Aliidongia dinghuensis: one gene and its partner. The protein of the gene in region 1 interacts with the protein of each later gene in a pairwise test. Links are inferred from orthologs where the notes say so. Each region holds a gene or a part of one and is shown on either strand. Other genes may lie near its edges.

Region 1 (7,509 bases):
CAGCCTCCTGACCGGCGCCGGCCACGCCGTCGACCTGGCGTCGGATGGCGGGGAAGCGATCGAAGCCTGGCGCCGCGCCCGCTACGACCTCGTGCTGATGGACATCCAGATGCCCGTGGTCGACGGGCTGCAGGCGACGCGCGAGATCCGGCGCGCCGAGGGCGACCTCGACCATGTCCCGATCATCGCCATGACCGCGAACGCCATGCGCGGTGACCAGGAGGAATGCCTGGCGGCCGGCATGGACGACTATGTCTCGAAGCCGTTCGAGATGACGCCCTTCCTCGGCAAGGTGGCCCAGTGGCTGCGCATGGAGCGCCCGGCGGGGGCCGGCGGCCACGAAACGCCGGATCGCCGCGCGTCCGGCAATCCGGCGAAACGGGCGCAGCGATAACGGCGCCCGGTGCCGCAATGCCCAAGGCACGAACACGCAAACCCACCACTCGCGGGGGCTGTGCGTCTGGCAACCAAATCGCGGCCCAGCCGTTTGTTTTCGAAACGGAGCCGCGCGGCCAAGCCGACACAAGCGGGAAAGCGCCCGCACACGCGGCGCATGGGGCAAGGGATATGAGCGAGGCGACGCGAAGAACCGCGGACGAAAGCGGACGGCAGGCGACCGTCCTGGTGGTCGACGATGAACCAGACCTGCGCAGCATGTTGGCGAGGGGTCTTGGCGAGCATGGCTATGCCGTGCTCGAGGCCGATAGTGTCGAGACGGCGCAGAAGGTCCTGCGCGACCGCGGCTGGATCGACATCGTCATTTCCGACGTGCGCATGCCGGGCGGCGCTGACGGCACCGATCTCGCCGTCTGGCTCTATCGCTTCCGGCCGGAAACCATCCTGATCCTGACCTCCGGCTACTTCCAGCAGGCCGAGGCCGTGGCCGGTCCCATGGTCTACGGTCACCGCTTGCCGAAGCCGTTCCGCCCGTCGGAGGCCGCCCAGCTGATCGAAAACTGCCTGGCGAAACGGGCGGCGGAACGCGCCCGGATCGAAGGGCTGCGCCGCGGCTGGTGGGAATAGGCCCTCCGGGGCGTATCAGCCTTCGGCAACTTGCCTGGCAAAATGCAAAGCGGCGTGCCGAGCACGGGCGAGCCTCGTCATCGCCGCAGGTGATGCAACCTTGGCGAGGCACTCGATCGTCCGCACTACCAGTCAGGGAATCCAATAGGTTACAGCGGATCGGCCGCCTGCCGGGACCGATGGCATGTCGCTTGCTCTACTGAATCGCGAGTGTTTCACGAGCCTTCGCCCAACCCCATCCCGTTGCGAGGTCGTCATGTCCTTCTCCCCGCGCACCATCGAGACCCTGGTCGATCTGGTCGAGAACAAGCTCAGCTACCTGGACATCACCGATCGTGAAGACCGCGCTGAAATGAAGCTGCTGCAGCGCGCCCTGATCGAGCTCAAGAACGGCGTCCGCGTCGTGCCGCGTGGCGGCGCAGCGCCGCACGTTCATCATTGAGATCGCGCTAAGACGCTTCGATATGGTTAGGGTTGGGGCGCCATGCCGCGCCCCCTCGACCGCCCCCGCTTAAGGCCGCTTCGCCTCACCGTTCTGCCGGCGCTGGTGGCATTTCTCGCCGGCTGCGTGGCACCCCCGCCGCGCGATGCCCATGTCCCGGACTTCGCGCGCCGGCCTTATGAACCGTTCAACCGGACCGCCGCCGTCGCAATCGCGCTCCGGGAATGGCGCCTGTTCGGCAGCCCCGTCGTCGATGCCGCACCGGACGAACGCCCGCCGGTCGATCCCGAAGCGAAGCCCGAGCGCCTGCCCGGCCTCTGGCAGCGCGTCGGCGAATATTGGTGGCTGGGCCTCGACGCGAACGACCCGGACGGCCGCTGGACCGGCAAGCACGACGGTACCGGCCGCGTGTTCCCGGCGAGCGAGGACGGCGAATACGCCTGGTCCGCCGCCTTCATCTCCTATGTCATGCGCATCGCGGGTGCCGGGCCCCGCTTCCCCTATGCCGCGTCCCACTGGATCTATATCGACGCGGCGCGCGCGGCGTCGCTCGGACGCCGCCCCGACGTGGCGCTCCGGGCGGAGGCGGCCGATCGCGTCGCCCCTGAGCCGGGCGATCTCATCTGCTTCGGCCGCGGCCACGACAATAGCGCAATGGCCGGCGACATCCGCCTCGAGACCTTGCCGGACGGGCCGTTCGCCGGCCATTGCGCCATCGTCGTAGACGCAGCACCCGGCATGCTCTCGGTCGTGGGCGGCAATGTCGCGGACGAGGTGGCGCTCACCCACGTGCCCGTCACGGCGGCGGGAATGCTCGCAGCGCCCGGCGGCCCGGCCATCGACCCGCGCTATCCCTGGTCGATCGTCCTCCGGGTGCTCTACGACCACTGAGGACTGTTGAGCCCTCGGGCCGAACCGACGCGGGTCAGCCCTGATCGATGCGCAGCGCCACGAAGCGCAGGTCGCCGCCGTGGTCGACCAGCAGCAGGATCGACTTGCGGCCGGCTTTCTTCGCCTCGTCGATCTTGTGCACGACGTCCTGCGCGCTCTTCACCTCTTCCTGGGCAACCTCGAGGATCACGTCGCCGGCGTGCAGGTCCTTGTCGGCCGCCGGGCTGCCCTTCGCCACGTCGACGACCACGACATTGGCCGAATCGTCGAGCTTGAACTTGTCCTTGAGGTCCGGCGTCGCCTCGGTGATCGACAGGCCCAGCGCCTTGACGAGCGGCGTCGACGGGCTGATGCCGCTGCCGCCCTCGCCGAGCGAGGCGGTCTGCTCGGCCGCCTCCTCGGCCTGCCCGACCTTGACCGTGATGGTCTTGATCTCGCCCTTGCGCCACAGCTTCACCGGCACCGCCTTGTCGACCGGGGCGTCGGCGACGAGACGCGAGAGCCGGCGCGAGTTGGTGACGTCGCGGCCATCGAACTGCAGCAGCACGTCGCCCGGCTGGATACCCGCCTCCTTGGCCGGACTCTTGTCGATGAAGCCGCCGACGAGCGCACCCTTGGTCGAGTCGAGGCCGAGGGCGGTTGCGACATCGTCATTCACCGTCTGGATGCGCGCGCCGATCCAGCCGCGCCGCGCCTTGCCGGTTGCCTTGAGCTGCGCGATCACGTTCTTGGCGAGATCGGACGGGATGGCGAAGCCGATGCCGATCGAGCCGCCTGACGGCGAGAAGATCGCCGAATTGATGCCGATGACCTCGCCCGAGGTGTTGAACAGCGGGCCGCCGGAATTGCCGCGGTTGATCGAGGCATCGGTCTGCAGGAACTCGTCGTACGGGCCGTTGTCGTTGATCGCGCGGGCACGGGCCGAGATGATGCCCGAGGTGACCGTGCCGCCGAGCCCGAACGGGTTGCCGATCGCCATCACCCAGTCGCCGACCTTGGCCGTGTCGCTATCGCCCCAGGGCACGGCCGGCAGCGGATGATCGGGCTTGACCCTGAGGAGCGCGAGGTCGGTCGTCGCATCCCGGCCGACCAGCTCGGCCTTGAGGTTCGTGTTGTCCTGCAGGATGACCGTGATCTCGTCGGCCCCGTCGATGACGTGGTTGTTGGTCACGACATATCCCGCTGGATCGATCACGAAGCCCGAGCCCAGCGACTGCGCCTTCTGCGGCTTGGCCTCGCCATCGCCGCTACCGCCGCCCTGGCGGTCCATGAAGTCCTTGAAGAATTCCTCGAACGGCGAGCCCGGCGGCACCTGCGGCTGGTCATCGTCCGGCCGCCGCTTGGCGTCGGGCTTGATGGTCTGGCTGGTCGACACGTTGACCACGGCCGGCAGCAGCCGGTTGGCGAGCGGCCCGAGCCCCGGGATGACGAGCGGCGCTGCCAAGGTCGGCGATCGATCATCGGCCTTGGCGCTCGCCATCCCGAACGTCCCAAAACCGAAGGTCCCGACCATACCGAACGTCAAAACCAACCCAAGCACCGCGACCCGCGCGACCGTCCGGCCACGCCGACGACCCGCGGCGCGCTCTGAACGGGGGAAAAGTCCACTCACCGGATCACTCCTGCGACCACCAACACAACAGACATAATACTTGCGACTCTAGAGCCAACAGCGGACGGGAGCCAGTTCGTTCCCGAGGGGCCTGGGTTCAATGATGCCGCAGGAACCAGACCCAGGCGACGCCCAGGCAGGCCGCGACCAGCCCCGCGACCCGGAGCAGGCCTTCCGGTTGGCTCACGACCGAGAGCAACGCGCGCTTCATCGGCTGCGGGAACAGGGCATAGAGCGCGCCCTCGATCACCAGCACCAGGGCGAGCGCGGTCCAGAGATCGCGCAGCCCCTCGCTCAGTCCGCCGAGCCCGCCCATTAGGCCAACCCACCCATCAAGGCTTTGCCGCCTTGTGCTGACCGAAATACTGGAAGAACTCGCTGGTCGGCGAGAGCACCATGGTCGTGTCGGGGCCGATCGCGGTGCGATAGGCCTCGAGGCTGCGGTAGAAGGTGAAGAACTCCGGGTCCTTGCCGAACGCGTCGGCATAGATCTTGATGCTCTCGGCATCGCCCTGGCCGCGCAGGATCTGCGACTGCTTGTCGGCCTCGGCCAGGATGACGGTCCGGTCGCGCTCGGCGCGCGCGCGGATGCCCTGGGCCTGCTCGGCGCCCTGGGCGCGATATTCGTTCGCCTCGCGCTGCCGCTCCGACTGCATCCGGGCATAGATCGCCTGGCTGTTTTCCTGCGGCAGGTCAGCGCGGCGGATGCGTACGTCGACGACCTCGATGCCGAAGGACCTTGCCTGGTCCGCGACCTGGTCACGGATGTTGGCCATGATCTGGGACCGCTCCGGCGAGAGCAACGCGTTCAGCAGCACGTTGCCCAGCACCCGGCGGAGCGTGCCGGAGATGGTGGCGCCCAGGCGCAATTGCATGACCGACTCGCTACCGACCGACTGGTAGAACTGCAGCGGGTTGATGATGCGGTAGCGCGCGTAGCTGTCGACCACGAGCCGCTTCTGGTCGGCCGCAATCACCTCCTCGGCCGGCGGCTCATAGTCCAGCAGCCGTCGATCATAGAACACGACGTTCTGCAGCAGCGGCACCTTGGCGTAGAGGCCCGGCTGCCGGATCTCGCGCACCGGCCGGCCGAACTGGATGACGAGCGCCTGCGACGTCTGGTCGACGATGAAGAGGGCATTGAAAGCGAGGAGAAGCAAGACCGCGGCCGCGACGATCCCGCCGACGAAAAGGGCGCGGTTCATGGCTTGCCTGCCTTGGATTGGGAAGCGGACGGCTGGCCCGGGGGCGCAGGGAGCGGGGTTGGCTGCTTGTCGGTGAGCCCCGGCAGCGGCAGATAGGGCACGATGCCCTGGGCCTGCCGGTCGATCACCACCTTGTGCGCGTTCTTCAGCACGTCTTCCATCGTCTCGAGATAGAGCCGTTCGGCGGTCACTTCCTTGCTCACCTGGTAGGCCGACAGCACCGACAGGAAGCGCTGCGCATCGCCCTGGGCGCGCGCCACGACCTCCTGCTTATAGGCCTGGGCGTTCTGGATCTTCTGCTCGGCATCGCCGCGCGCCAGCGGCACGATGCTGTTCTGATAGGCCTCGGCCTCGTTCTTGAGCCGCTCCTGGTCGGCGCGCGCCTTCTGCACGTCGCGGTAAGCCTCGATGACCGGCTGCGGCGGATCGACCTTCTGCAGCTGCACCTGCGTCACCTGCAGGCCGGCGGCGTAGCCGTCGAGGATGTTCTGCAGCAGCGCCTCGGTATCGGTCTCGACCTGGCGGCGGCCCTCGGCGAGCACGCTCGCGATCGGCGTATGGCCGACGACCTCGCGGATCGCGGCCTCTGCGGCCGACTTCACGGTCGCCTCCGGGTTGCGCACGTTGAACAGGTACGCCTTCGCGTCCTTGATGACCCAGAAGACCGAGAAATTGATGTCGACGATGTTCTCGTCGCCGGTCAGCATCAGCGATTCTTCCGGCAGCGCCTGCCGGCCGACGCCGCGGCCGAGCGGCTCGGTCGAGACGCCGACCTCGGTCCGGTTGACGCGCGTCACCTTCGGCTTCTCGACCGATTCGATCGGCGCCGGCAGATGGTAATGCAGGCCAGGACCGGTCGTATCGGCATAGGCGCCGAAGCGAAGGACGACGCCCTCTTCGTCCGGGTTGACGCGGTAGAAGCCGGTGATCAGCCACAGGCCGACCAGGACCGCGGCCACGATGGCCGCCAGCCGGCCGCCGCCGTTGTCGGTACCGGGCACGAGGCCGCGCAGCCGATCCTGCCCGCGCCGCAAGAGCTCGTCGAGATTGGGCGGCTGCGGTCCTTTGCCCTTGCCGCCGCCCGAAGGTGCCTTGCCCCAGGGACCCGGTCCCCCGTTACCGCCCCAGGGGCCGCCACCGCCGCCCCCCTGCCCGTTCCACGGCATGTCCGAAAGAACCTCGATAAACCCGGCCCCAAGGGGCACTTAAGAAGACAGCACCCGATTGTGCGGTCGGCGATCCGGCCCTTATATCAGGGTGACGACGCGGGCGTGTCCAGTAAGTGACGATGGGAAAGGTTGTTTCGATGGCGAGTTTCGGCGAACAGCAGGTTTTGACGGCGCTCAAGGGGGTGATGGACCCGGCGCGCGGCCGCGATCTCGTCAGCCTCGGCATGGTCTCCGGCATCGCCATCCGCGATGGCAATGTCGTGTTTTCGATCGAGATCGAGCCGGCGCGTGCATCTCAATTCGAAGCCGTGCGCAAGGCGGCCGAGCGCGCCGTCGAGGCGATCCCGGGCGTCCTGTCGGTGAGCGCAGTGCTGACCGGCACGCGCCCGCCGGTCATCCGCTCGTCCGGTCACGGCCACGACCATGCCCCCGCCCATGCGGCGCCTCGCCCGGCGCTGGTGCCGGGTGCCCGCGCCATCGTCGCGGTCGCGTCCGGCAAGGGCGGTGTCGGCAAGTCGACGACCACGACCAACCTCGCGGTGGCACTCGCAGCCCAGGGCCTCAAGGTCGGGCTGCTCGATGCCGACGTCTATGGCCCCTCGCAGCCGCGCATGCTCGGCATCTCGGGCCGGCCGCGCTCGCCCGACGGCAAGATCCTGGAGCCGATGCAGAAGCACGGCATCGTCACCATGTCGATCGGCTTCCTCGTGCCCGAGGACACCGCGACGATCTGGCGCGGGCCGATGGTCATGGGCGCGCTCCAGCAGATGCTGCGCGACGTCGCCTGGGGCGAACTCGACATCCTGCTGGTCGACATGCCGCCCGGCACCGGTGACGCGCAGCTGACCATGGCGCAGCAGGTGCCGCTCGCCGGCGCCATCATCGTGTCGACGCCGCAGGACATCGCCCTGCTTGACGCGCGCAAGGGCTTGAACATGTTCCACAAGGTCGAGGTGCCTGTCCTCGGCTTCATCGAGAACATGAGCTATTTCTGCTGCCCGAACTGTGGCCATCGCACCGACATCTTCAGCCACGGCGGCGCGCGCCAGGAGGCGGAGAAGCTGGGTGCCGAGTTCCTGGGCGAGATCCCGCTCGACATCCGCATCCGCGAGACGTCGGACGCCGGCACGCCGATCGTGGTCGAAGACCCGTCCTCGCCGCTTGCCC
Region 2 (4,528 bases), on another replicon or contig:
CCTGCAAGAGACGGGCGGAAACATTTCCTGGGATCACCGCTTCGTGATCGAACGCCGACCGGGTGGTGACTGGCACGGTATTCGCGTCGGTGCCCTGGGTAGCGATGCGGCAGCACGTATGCGCGGGATTGTCGAAGCGCCGGGGACACCCTATCTGCCATCCAGCGTGCGGCCATCCTTGCCCGCTTTCTGGCGGGAAGGTACTCTCATGGGCGTCCCCCATCTCGGTTGGATGCGCGCGGGTGCCGATATCGGCGCCGCAATTCGGTTTCGGCCGACGCGGTCGTTGACAGGCAGCGGTTTTACCGTTGTTTAGCCAACGGCGCGCCTTATGTGATTTCGAAGAGGGGCCGGTTGATCGGCCCGCTTCGAGTGGGTGCCAGCAGGTGGTATGTTACCGTGGCGTGGGTATGGACGTCGACGGACGGAACGAAAGGCCTCGACCGTGAACAATTTCGGGAAGAATCTGGCGCTCTGGATCATTATCGCGCTGCTGCTGGTGGCGCTGTTCAACCTGTTCCAGAGCTCTTCCAGCCGCGGTCCGCAGACCAGCATCGCCTATTCTGAGTTCCTGAACGACGTGAACCGGGGCCAGGTCTCCGACGTCACGATCCAGGGTGCGACGGTCAACGGCCACTACACTGACGGCCGGGCGTTCTCGACCTATACGCCGAACGATCCGCAGCTGGTCAGCCGCCTGACCGACAAGAATGTCCGTATCACGGCGGCGCCGCTCGAGGACAACGTGCCCTCGCTGTTCGGCATCCTCATCAACTGGTTCCCGATGCTGCTCCTGATCGGCGTCTGGATCTTCTTCATGCGCCAGATGCAGGGCGGCGGCGGCCGGGCCATGGGCTTCGGCAAGTCGCGCGCGCGCCTTCTGACCGAGAAGGTCGGCCGCATCACGTTCGACGACGTCGCCGGCGTCGACGAGGCGAAGCAGGACCTGGAAGAGATCGTCGAGTACCTGAAGGACCCGCAGAAGTTCCAACGCCTGGGCGGCAAGATCCCCAAGGGCTGCCTGCTCGTCGGCCCGCCCGGTACCGGTAAGACGCTCTTGGCGCGCGCCATCGCCGGCGAGGCGAACGTGCCGTTCTTCACCATCTCGGGCTCGGACTTCGTCGAAATGTTCGTCGGCGTCGGCGCATCCCGCGTCCGCGACATGTTCGAGCAGGGCAAGAAGAACGCCCCCTGCATCATCTTCATCGATGAGATCGACGCGGTCGGCCGCCATCGCGGCGCCGGCCTCGGCGGCGGCAACGACGAGCGCGAGCAGACGCTGAACCAGCTGCTGGTCGAGATGGACGGGTTCGAGGCGAACGAGGGTGTCATCCTGATCGCCGCCACCAACCGTCCGGATGTGCTCGACCCGGCGCTGCTGCGCCCCGGCCGCTTCGACCGCCAGGTCGTGGTGCCGAACCCGGACGTGCTCGGCCGCGAGAAGATCCTCAAGGTCCATATGCGCAAGGTGCCGCTCGCGGCCGATGTCGAGGCCAAGGTGGTCGCGCGCGGCACGCCCGGCTTCTCCGGCGCCGATCTTGCCAACCTCGTGAACGAGGCGGCGCTGATGGCGGCGCGCAAGGGCAAGCGCTCGGTCTCCATGCTCGAGTTCGAACAGGCCAAGGACAAGGTCATGCTGGGCGCGGAACGCCGCTCCATGGTCATGACCGACAAGGAGAAGGAGCTGACCGCCTATCACGAGGCCGGTCACGCGCTGGTCGCCCTCTACCAGCCGGTCCACCATCCGCTGCACAAGGTCACGATCATCCCGCGCGGCCGGGCGCTGGGCGTCACCTGGTACCTGCCGGAACGCGACCAGCTCTCGCAGTCGCTGAAGGAGCTCGAAGGCCGCATAGCCTCCACCTTCGGCGGACGCGTCGCCGAGGAGATCATCTTCGGGCCCGAAAACGTGACGACCGGTGCCGCGAGCGACATCCATGTGGCGACCCAGACCGCACGCCGGATGGTCACCGAATGGGGCATGTCCGAGAAGCTCGGCCGCATCCGCTACAGCGAGAACGAGGAGGAAGTGTTCCTCGGCCATTCCGTGACCCAGCGCAAGAATGTCTCGGACGCCACGGCAAAGCTGATCGACGAGGAGATCCGCCGAATCATCGAGACCGGCGAGGAGGAAGCGCGCCGGGTGCTGACCGAGCATATCGACGAGCTGCATGCGCTCGCCCGTGCGCTGCTCGAGTACGAGACCCTGTCCGGCGACGAGTGCCGCAAGATCATTGCGGGCGGCCAGATCGAGCGTGACGCGGCCGAGGCCGACGAGACGCGCCCGACGCCGCGCCGCTCGTCGATCCCGCCGGCCGGCGGCCGCAAGGACAAGCCGGTGGGCGGTCTCGAGCCCGAGCCGCAGCCGAATACCTGACGATGACGGCCGATCCGATCGGCCGTCCCGAACCGCGAGGCCCCGCCGCAAGACGGGGCCTCGATTCGTTCGGGGGCCTTCCGCCTGCCGCCCTCTACCTCTGCCCGGACGGGTTCGTCGCCGGCACGGCCGCCCGAGAGGCGGTCGAGGCCGGCCTTGCCTGGCGCATCGCCCGCGGCTGGGCAGCTGCGACGCTCGTCCGGGTTTCCGCCCGCCGACGGGGCGGCGGCGTCAACACGCTGATCGTTTCGGTCCAGGAATTATCGGCTTGGCTTGCCGAGAACGACGGTCCGGCAGCGACCCGGCTGCGACTGCTGGCCGATCGGTTGCGGGCGCCGCGCCCGGCCTGGGCCGGCCTCGCGCTCGAGCGGCCGCATGTCATGGGCATCGTCAATGTGACGCCCGACAGTTTCTCCGACGGCGGCGAGCATGCCGGCACCGCGGCGGCGATCGCCCATGGGCTGGCGCTCAGGGCCGCAGGTGCTGCGATCCTCGATGTCGGCGGCGAATCGACCCGGCCCGGTGCGGCCGACGTCCCGGCCGAAGCTGAGATCGAACGGGTCGTGCCGGTCATCCGCGGCCTCGTGGCCGAGGGCGCGCTCGTCTCCGTCGACACGCGGCGAGCGCCGGTCATGGCGGCAGCGCTCAAGGCGGGCGCCGTCATCCTGAACGACATCGAGGCGCTGCAGCAGCCCGGAACCTTGGCGCTTGCTGCCGATGCGGGGGCCCCCGTGGCACTCATGCACATGCAGGGCGAGCCTCGCACGATGCAGTCCGATCCGCACTACGACGTGGCGGCCCTCGACGTGTTCGACTGGCTCGAAGCGCGGGTTGAGGCGACGATCGCCGCAGGGCTGCCGCGCGACCGCATCCTGGTCGATCCGGGCATCGGCTTCGGCAAGTCGCTCGCCCATAACCTCGAGCTGCTGTCGGCGCTCGGGCTCGCGCACACGCTCGGTACCGGCATCCTCCTGGGCGTGTCACGCAAGAGCTTCATCGGCAAGATTGACGGTACGACGGATCCGAAGCGTCGGCTGGGCGGTTCGCTTGCCGCCGCGCTGGACGGATGGGCGCGAGGCGCTCAGATTGTGCGCGTGCACGACGTGGCCGAGACAGCACAGGCCCTGGCTGTCGCGAACGCGATTGCCGAGGCGGCGTGCTAGGGGCGCCGAGGCGCGGTATCATAGTCTGAGCGTAAAGGTGGCGGCGCATGCCGGGGGAAGGTTTGGGATGACACGGAAACTTTTCGGCACCGACGGCATTCGGGGCACGGCCAACACGGCGCCCATGACCGCCGACGTCGCGCTCAAGGTCGCGGTCGCCACGGCACGGCATTTCCGGCGCGGCACCCATCGTCATCTGGTTGTGATCGGCAAGGACACGCGGCTCTCCGGCTACATGCTGGAACCCGCTCTGACCGCCGGCTTCATCTCGATGGGCATGGACTGCGTGCTGGTTGGCCCGATCCCGACGCCGGCCATCGCCATGCTGACCCGCTCGCTCAGGGCAGACCTGGGCGTCATGATCTCGGCCTCGCATAACCCTTACGAGGACAACGGCATCAAGCTGTTCGGTCCCGACGGCCACAAGCTGTCGGACGAGATCGAGGCCGCGATCGAGGCGTCCGTCGCGGCCGGGGCGGACCATGACCTGGCGCCGCCGGCCCAGCTTGGCCGGGCTCGGCGGCTCGAGGACGCCGGCGGCCGCTATATCGAGTGGGTCAAGAACACGCTGCCGCGCGGCATGCGGCTCGACGGCATCCGCATCGTCGTCGATTGCGCCCATGGCGCCGCCTACAAGGTGGCGCCGAGCGTGCTCTACGAGCTGGGCGCCGAGGTCATCCCGCTCGGCGTGTCGCCCGACGGCTTCAACATCAACCGCGAATCGGGTGCCATGGCGACGGGTGCCATGCAGAAGGCCGTGATCGAGCACAAGGCCGACATCGGCCTGGCGCTCGACGGTGATGCCGACAGGCTGCTGGTCGCCGACGAGACCGGGGCACTGCTCGACGGCGACCAGTTGATGGGCCTGATCGCGAGCCGCGCCCACCGTGCCGGCACCCTCCGGGGCGGCGGTCTGGTCGCGACCGTCATGTCCAATCTCGGGCTCGAGCGCTATCTGGGCGGGCTCGGCCTGACCCTCGCGCGCACC

Evidence for each region. The genes of interacting proteins can lie anywhere in the genome.
Region 2: the proteins of hflK (region 1) and ftsH interact in binary tests that used the Escherichia coli proteins (3 or more experiments, as listed by UniProt). The link is inferred for Aliidongia dinghuensis from one-to-one orthologs.

What each region holds. Positions count from the first base shown.
Region 1 is NZ_BMJQ01000028.1:617-8,125, reverse strand. Bases 4,255-7,167 are described here. They hold hflK (FtsH protease activity modulator HflK), read right to left. Parts: upstream 6,340-7,167; coding sequence 5,170-6,339; downstream 4,255-5,169. Other genes in these bases: apbC (iron-sulfur cluster carrier protein ApbC), read left to right, coding at 6,480-7,167; hflC (protease modulator HflC), read right to left, coding at 4,301-5,173; IEY58_RS31960 (DUF2065 domain-containing protein), read right to left, coding at 4,255-4,284. Also shown: IEY58_RS31985 (response regulator), read left to right, coding at 1-394; IEY58_RS31980 (response regulator), read left to right, coding at 568-1,023; IEY58_RS31975 (hypothetical protein), read left to right, coding at 1,280-1,465; IEY58_RS31970 (DUF2272 domain-containing protein), read left to right, coding at 1,508-2,356; IEY58_RS31965 (DegQ family serine endoprotease), read right to left, coding at 2,391-3,836; more of IEY58_RS31960, read right to left, coding at 4,066-4,254; more of apbC, read left to right, coding at 7,168-7,509.
Region 2 is NZ_BMJQ01000005.1:234,526-239,053, forward strand. The notes cover bases 1-2,911. They hold ftsH (ATP-dependent zinc metalloprotease FtsH), read left to right. Parts: upstream 1-445; coding sequence 446-2,377; downstream 2,378-2,911. Other genes in these bases: tilS (tRNA lysidine(34) synthetase TilS), read left to right, coding at 1-316; folP (dihydropteroate synthase), read left to right, coding at 2,380-2,911. Outside these bases: more of folP, read left to right, coding at 2,912-3,540; glmM (phosphoglucosamine mutase), read left to right, coding at 3,608-4,528. UniProt on the Escherichia coli protein: Acts as a processive, ATP-dependent zinc metallopeptidase for both cytoplasmic and membrane proteins. Plays a role in the quality control of integral membrane proteins.